DNA from 2 places in the Mesorhizobium sp. MC2-1-1 genome. Region 2 is predicted to be linked to the other one. Evidence: riboswitches for the same ligand, from Rfam matches in the RefSeq annotation. Region 2 holds a riboswitch; the other holds the start of a gene.

The links. A riboswitch is a leader RNA that binds a small molecule or an ion and turns the genes downstream of it on or off. The one in region 2 is predicted to bind cobalamin.
Region 1: another riboswitch for cobalamin. It lies ahead of bluB (5,6-dimethylbenzimidazole synthase); the one in region 2 lies ahead of ACR64R_RS24205 (aromatic ring-hydroxylating oxygenase subunit alpha).

Annotation. Positions count from the first base shown of each region.
Region 1 covers NZ_CP195205.1:417,379-421,272, reverse strand. The annotation lists gene ACR64R_RS01980 (pirin family protein) at 1-92, opposite strand, end outside; gene ACR64R_RS01975 (DUF2277 domain-containing protein) at 103-369, opposite strand; gene ACR64R_RS01970 (exodeoxyribonuclease VII small subunit) at 412-663, opposite strand; gene ACR64R_RS01965 (histone deacetylase family protein) at 667-1,593, opposite strand; cobalamin riboswitch at 1,710-1,887, shown strand; gene bluB (5,6-dimethylbenzimidazole synthase) at 1,931-2,662, shown strand; gene ACR64R_RS01955 (hypothetical protein) at 2,674-3,657, opposite strand; gene ACR64R_RS01950 (TetR/AcrR family transcriptional regulator) at 3,787-3,894, opposite strand, start outside.
Region 2 covers NZ_CP195205.1:4,884,858-4,888,751, forward strand. The annotation lists gene ACR64R_RS24200 (FAD-binding oxidoreductase) at 67-1,167, opposite strand; gene ACR64R_RS24205 (aromatic ring-hydroxylating oxygenase subunit alpha) at 1,188-2,435, opposite strand; cobalamin riboswitch at 2,545-2,747, opposite strand; gene ACR64R_RS24210 (DUF680 domain-containing protein) at 3,243-3,449, shown strand; gene ACR64R_RS24215 (DUF680 domain-containing protein) at 3,519-3,728, shown strand; gene ACR64R_RS24220 (DUF680 domain-containing protein) at 3,799-3,894, shown strand, end outside.

The DNA of each region.
Region 1 (3,894 bases), 1.5 Mb from region 2:
ATATCCTTGGCGTTCGGAACCACCATCAGCTCGATCTGATCGCAGGCGAAGGCGTCGCCGGGTTCGGGATCGTTTCCCGGAAAGAAACTCATGACTGCTCCCTCAAGCGAAGCGAAGCGCCGACCTGGCCTTTGCCTTGGCGGCCTCTTCCTCGCGGTTGCGCGGTTCTTGGTTGGTTTCGAGCGAGTCGATCAATTCGCGCGCGGCGGCCGCGATTGCCTCGACGGCATGATGGAAAGCATGCTCGTTGCGCTTCGAAGGTTTCGTCGAGCCGCTCAGCTTGCGCACGAATTGAAGCGCAGCGTCATGCACTTCGTCATTGGTCGCCGGCGGCTCGAAATTGGCCAGGGTCTTGATGTTGCGGCACATGGCTTGAACTCCTTACCTGCTTGCTCTGCCCACCACTCCAAATCAGTCGGCGTCCAGCGGCTCCGTTCCGACCGGCTTGCCGTCGCGCGACAGCCTGATCTTCTCGACCTTGTCCTCGGCTGCCTTCAGCAGCCAGTCGCAATGCGCCTTGAGCGCCTCGCCGCGCTCATAGATCCTGATCGACTGGTCGAGCGGGACGTCGCCGCGCTCCAGATCGTCGACGATCTTCTCCAGCGCGTCGAGCGCCTGTTCGAAGCTCATCGCCTTGACGTCCTCATTGCCTTCAACAGCCATGCTTTATCCCTTCATCAGCCGCCCGACATGGGCGGCGACTGAAAATGCCAATCCCTGCAGATCGTAGCCGCCTTCCAGCAAGCTGACGAGCCTGTTGCCGCTGTGGCGCCCGGCGCGCTCCATCAGCTGACCTGTCGCCCAGTCGAAATCGTCCTCGGTCAGGTTGATCTCGGCCAGGGGGTCGCGGTGATGCGCGTCAAAGCCGGCGGAAATGATGATCAGGTCCGGCGCGAACGCGTCGATCGAGGGTAGCACGCGCGACAGGAAGGCGTCACGGAAGACCTCGCTGCCGGTCCGGGGCGCCAGCGGCGCGTTGACGATGTTGCCGGCGCCGGTCTCGCTCCTGGCCCCGGTGCCCGGGTAAAGCGGCATCTGGTGCGTCGAGCAATAGAGAACCGACGGATCATCCCAGAAAATGTCCTGCGTGCCGTTGCCGTGATGGACGTCCCAGTCGACGATGGCGACGCGCTCTGCCTGATGCTTCTTCTGCGCGTAGCGGGCGGCGATCGCCGCCGTGTTGAACAGGCAGAACCCCATCGCCGTGGCCTTTTCGGCGTGGTGGCCGGGCGGACGCGCGGCCACGAAGACATTGTCGGCGCGCCCCTCGAAGACGTCGTCCACCGCCGCATTGGCGGCGCCGACCGCCGTCACCGCGGCCTGCCAGCTCTTCGGGCTGGCACTGGTGTCGGCGTCGATCGAGACGATGCCGTTTTGAGGGATCGCAGAGCGCACACGCTCGACGAAGTCCCCAGGGTGCGCATAAAGGAGCGTCGCTTCGTCGCCCTCCGGCGCCTTGACGCGTTCAAGTTCAGAAAAAGCCTCATCGTCCAGCACGCGCTCGATGGCGCGCAGGCGGTCGGGCCGCTCGGGGTGGCCGGGCGGCGTGAGGTGTTCCAGGAAGATGGGATGCGTGTAGAGACGGGTGACCATGGCGCCTAATCTAGGCACCCGCTGCGTGGATGACCATGTTCCAGCGCCGAATGGCTGGGGAAAATTGCGTCAGCCCATGTCGCCCGCGCCATTGGCGCGGCCCATGCTTCGCGGTAAGGTCCGGCCCGCTGCCTGGTGCCCGCGATGCGGGAGAATCGGGAACACGGTTGAACTCCGTGGCGTGCCCAACGCTGTGAGGGGGACCGCGCCGGCAAAGCCACTGTCGAAAGACGGGAAGGCGCCGGATGCGGGACGATCCCGAGCCAGAAGACCGGCCTGGCAGACATGGTCATCCGCATGGTCAGGCGGGTGATTGCTTGTCGCAAGGGGAAAAGCGATGACGGCAGCAGCGATCGCCGCGAGCGGCGATGATTTTGACCAATCGGCGCGCGAAGCGGTCTACCGTGCGATGTTCACCAGACGTGATGTGCGCAGCCATTTCACCGCCGAAGATCTCGATGACAGTGTGCTGGCGCGGCTTCTCATTGCAGCCCATCATGCGCCGTCAGTCGGCTACATGCAGCCGTGGAACTTCATCGTGATCCGCGACGCGGCAAGGCGCCAGCAGGTGCGCGACCTGTTCCTCGCTGCACGCAAGCAGGAACTGCCGGCGATCGAGGGGGAGCGGCAGGCGCTGTACAGGACGCTGAAGCTGGAGGGCATCTGCGAAAGCGCGCTCAATCTGTGCATCACCTGCGACCGGCAGCGGTCAAAGGACTCGCCGCTCGGGCGCTGGCACAATCCGGAGATGGACCTCTACAGCACCGTCTGCGCGGTGCAGAATTTCTGGCTGGCGGCGCGGGCCGAAGGTGTCGGCGTCGGCTGGGTGAGCATCATCGAAACCGAGGCTCTGAAGCAGCTCTTGTCGATCCCCGAGCATGTCACGCCGATCGCCTATCTGTGCGTCGGCCGCGTCTCGGCCTTCGCGCCGAAGCCGGACCTGGAAGCGCATGGCTGGGGCAAGCGCCTGCCGCTGCCAGAACTGGTAATGAGCGAGACGTTCCGCGGCGCCGGCGAGGCGCCGCTCAAATCGGCGATCGCGCGGCTTGGCGGCCAGTCGACGCCTTGATTGGTCGCCGGTCAAGCGGCCCGGGGCGTATCCCAGCGCGAGCCGCCACCGTAGGAGCCCAGGGCCTTGTCGCGCAGTTCCCTGAACTTGGACGACGCCTCGGCGAGGCGGCGATCCCATTCCGGATTGGGCGTCTGGCCTTCGATGGCTTCGAAGTAGACCTGCATCAGCGAAGCGATGGCGAAAGGCTCGATGAAGGCCGCCTTGAACGCCCAGGCAAAGACGATGGCCAGCACGAAGGCCCAACCGGCAAGCTGGCCGGGCATGACCCACAGGATCGCGGCCGCCGGTGCCAGCATCAGAAGGAAGATGACGAAGGACACGCCCCACATGATAACCGCCAGCCAGATGGCGTTCTTGACCATGTGCTTGCCGTTCTGAGCGTAAAGCACGACGCCTTGCCGCGCCGTCTCGAAAGGCGAATTCGAATTGATGCGGATATTGTAGCCGAGGATGATCTCATCGACATAGGTGAGTGACAGGCGGATCACCGTGTTGATGAAGCTGACCAGCCCGCTCAGGCCCGGAATCGGCAGGAAGGCTGCGATGCCGCCGATCAGGCCGGTAATTGCGCGGATGGCGCCCTTGACCAGTTGGTCGACGACGAAAAGGATGTTGGCCTCGGCGAAACGCTGGGTGACCACTTCCTTGGCATAGGCGATCTGGTTCTGGCCGTCAGGCACGTCGTGGCCGTCGATCAGATGCACCATGACGGCGATATGGCCGGCCTTCAGCACGTAAAGAATGTATTCGCGGATCCAGTAGACGGCGATCGAGACGACGCCGAAGCCGACCACGCCGCCCCAGAGCGCGAAGGACATCGGGCCGTCGGGGTCGGTCGAAATGTGACCGACGCCGTAGCCGACGCTGGCGCCCGTGCCGGTTGCCATGATGTAGGCGACCGTGATGCCGAAATAGACGATCATGCGAAAGACGATGAACGGCCATGTCCGCATCATGATGGACACAGACCTGGCGATGCTGAAGTCCCACATGCCCCGACTCTCCCACTCCAAGAGTTGGCGTTGGAGGATGCGCTGGCCCCGGCTATTGTCAATCGCGGCAGGATTGCGCCGGCCCGAAACCGGTGCACAACCCGGTGACTTGCGTGCTCAGGCGTGCGGTCAAACCCTCTTGTGCAAGCCTTCGAGCAGTTGCTTGAACGCCGCGATCGCCTTCTTCGAGGTCGCTTCGGGATCCTTGGAATTGGCGATGCGCTGCGCGGCCTGGCT
Region 2 (3,894 bases):
CGGCAGGACAAGGCGGCGGCCGGCGAGGGTGATCGCGCAACGCTCCTCGCCTCGACCGGCAAGCCTTCAGGCTTCGATGTCCAGCGCCGACAACGGCCTCGAACAGCAGGCCAGGATATAGCCGTCGTCGATCTCGTGATCGAGAATGCCGCCATTGTGGCTCATCGAGACTTCGCCCGAGACCTTTTTCACCTTGCAGGTTCCGCAGAGACCGAACTCGCAGGCCGCCGGGATCCTGACGCCTGAGGCACGCGCCGTCTGCAGCACCGTCTGTCCGGCGACGCATTCCGCATCGACGTCTGAAAGCGAAAAACGGACCGGCGTCACCGTCTCGGCGGATGGCGCGGCGCCGTCGCCGGCCGGCATCGCGAACGGCGCCGGGACCTCTTCCACGGCCGGCGCCGCGAAGCTCTCCTGATGGTAGCGGCGCATCTCGAATCCTGCTGCGTCCAGCATCTGCCGCACCGCCCGCATGAAAGGGTCGGGGCCGCAGCAGAAGATCTCGCGCTCGCGGAAATCGGGTGCCAGCAGCGGCAGCCGGATCGCGTCGATACGGCCCATGTGGCCGAACCAGCCCTCGCGGCTCGACCGTTCCTCGATCATGAAGCCGAGCGACAGTCCCGGCATGCGGCTGCCGAGCAGTTCGAGCTCCTTGCGGAAGATGATCTCTTCCGGCCGGCGCGAGCAGTTGACGAAGCCGACATCGGTCCAGGGCGCGCAGTCGTTCAGCCAGCGCAGCATCGACATCATCGGCGTGACGCCGGATCCGGCCGAGATGAACAGATATTTGGCCGCGGGATGGCTGTGCAGCGAGAAGTCGCCGGCCGGCCCGTAGGCCTTCACATGCACGCCGGGTTTCAGATTGTCGAACATCCAGCGCGTCCCGACGCTGCCGGCCTGCGCTTTCACCGTCACCGCGATCGAGAACGGCCGCGACGGCGAGGACGAGAGCGTGTAGGTGCGCATCAGCGGCCCGTCGGCCGTCGGCAATTCCAGCGTCACGAACTGCCCGGGTTTGTAACGGAACCAGGTCTGGTTGTCGGAGCGGAAAGTGAAGGTCTTCACCTGCGGCGCCTCGTCGCTGACGCCGATCACCTCCAGCACCTGCAGCCTGTCGTTCCATGGCGCCATCTCGTCGAGATGGCGATAGAGTCCTAGATCCGTCATCGCGTTCATCTCTCCACCCTTCAGGCGACGTTGCGCAGCGCCGGGCGACCGCCTTCGGCAAGGCGCGGACCGATGAACGAGGCGTACCAGTCGACGAACTGGATCACGCCGCCCTCATGCAGCTCGGAATAGGGACCGGGCTCGTATGCGGGCGACAGGATGCCGAGCGCGTTTTCCTCGACGATGCGGCGGTCCTGATCGTTGGTCTCGGTCCAGACATGGGTGAGCTCGGCCAGATCATAGTCGACGCCTTCAACTGCGTCCTTGTGGACCAGCCATTTCGTCGTCACCGCGGTCTCGGTGGCGCTGATTGGCAGGACACGGAAGGTGACGGCGTGATCGATGAGGATGTGGTTCCAGGTCGTGGGGTAGTGGTAGTGCATCAAGGTGCCGATGCGGTCGGCGGCGACGCTGGCCGACAGGTTTTTCGTAACCGCGCGCCTGCCGCTCATCGTGTAGCTGATGGCGTCACGCAGCAGTGGTGCGCGTGTCGCGCGGTATTGCCCGGCCGGATCGATCCGGAACCGGCTCGGCAGGCCCGCCGCCTCGCATTTCGCCCAATGCGCAAGCATTTCCGGATCGCTGTCGGCGCCCTGTACACCTGTCACCGTCGGCGCTTCCGGGAATGTCTTGCACAGTTCGGGATGGTTGCCGGCGCAATGGTAGCATTCGCGGTTGTTTTCCCAGACCAGCTTCCAGTTGCCCTTTTCGACGATCGTCGATTCGAACGCGACCTTCGCCTCGCTCAACCGGTGCGGCAGGAGATAGGGTTCGATCATGGCGCGCATCGGCCCGAAGTCGGCCGGATCTTTCGCCAGGCAGATGAAGATGTAGCCGCCGACGCTTTCGCAGGCCACCGGCTTCAGGCCGAACTGGCTCTTGTCGAAGCTGTCGGCCATCTGACGGGCAAAAAGCAGCCGCCCGTCGAGCTCGTAGGTCCATTGATGGTAAGGGCAGACGAGTTTGGCCGCCATGCCTTTCTCGGCATTGCAGACGCGGCTGCCGCGATGACGGCAGGAGTTGTGGAAAGCGTTGACGGTTCCCTTCTGGTCGCGGACCAGCACCACCGGATAGTCGCCGATCTGGACGGTGATGTAGCTGCCCGGCTTCGGCAGTTCGCAATCATGGCCGATGAACAACCAGTCGCGATACCAGATCAGCTCCATGTCGAGCTTGAAATATTCGGGATCGGTGTAGAAGGGCTGCTCCAGCGAATAGCCCGGCTTGCGGCTCTGCAGGAGCCTCAGCATGTCGTTGCGCGCATCCATGTCCTGTCCTCTCGGTCAAGGACTGAACTGGTGGTGATGGAGAAGAACGACAGCGACCGGCTGGGCCGGGCACGCGCCGTCCGCCTCTTGACCGCCCACCGCGATCAGTCGAGTTCAAATGCCTCGGGCTGGTTTCCGGGCTCTGGAGTGTCCTTGCGGACTCTTCGCAACACCTTCCCAGGCCCTGGGGCCCAGTGGTCTCCCGTTGCGATTTCACTCCACCACCGTTGCGGGGGCAGCGCCGGATTTCGACCGGCTTCCCAATTCTCCGCCTCGTTGCGACGACGCGGCACCTGAGATGGCCTGATCTAACCACGACAGCCGGTTTCCCATCGGCATGAAAACGACATCGCATCCATGCGGCGCGACAAGGGGCACCGTATTCGCGGTGTTGACCCTCGCACTTTTCACCATGACCTTCGGCCTCGGTGCCTCCGCCCCGGACAAGCCTCGGGAGGGCTGTTGATGGTTAACAGTATCAAAAAGTGACTAGCAGTGACTTCTAAAATCGAACCGAACGGTTCGTTTCTGTTGACGGTGCGTGCAGGACGGTGTGAACGTTGGCGCTCCGACACACTTGGTGAGCCAACTGGAGAAATCGTGTAAAGCATTGATTGGATTCAATAAAAATATGGTCGTAGGCATGCTCATTAAAACTTCAAGATGCCGATCCATGGTCCAGATGGAAAAACTTCGTGATTGGAATCCGGCGATCGACTTACCCAAATCAGCGCTGTCCGAACGACGCGATTTCATTCCCAAGACACGCCGCTAGACGGACTGAATAAAAATACTGGAGTAGCAAAAATGAAAAAGATTGTTCTCACTGCCGCAGCCCTTCTGGCGATTTCCGGCAGCGCCTTTGCCGGTAGCGACAATTATGGTTCGCAGGCTGCCAATCCGCCGGCCGCCACGGTTGACTCTTCTTACACCGCCTCGGTCCGCAAGTCCGAACCGGCTGAACAGAAGCCTGTCACCACGGGCGCCGACCACAACCTTTTCGGTAACAACTAACAGCCGACTTCGAACGGCGACGGCTTTGCCCCTCGCCTCGGTCGGATCAGGAAATTCAGGAGCACGAAAATGAAGAAGATCGTTCTTGCCACCGTCGCCCTTTTGGCCGTTTCCGGCAGCGCTTTTGCCGGCAGCGATAATTACGGTTCCAACGGGGCCAACCAGCCGGCCGTCGCGGTCGACTCGACCTACACGGCGTCTGTGAACAAGTCGAACCCGGCTGCCGCGCAGAAGCCTGTCACCACGGGCGCCGACCACAACCTTTTCGGTAACAACTAACAGCCGACTTCGAACGGCGACGGCTTTGCCCGTCGCCTCAGTCGGATCAGCAAATTCAGGAGTTCCTAAGATGAAAAAGATCGTTCTTGCCACCGCGGCTCTCATGGCCGTTTCCACGGTTGCTTTTGCGGGTAGCGACAATTACGGCGACAGCGGCGTCAACCAG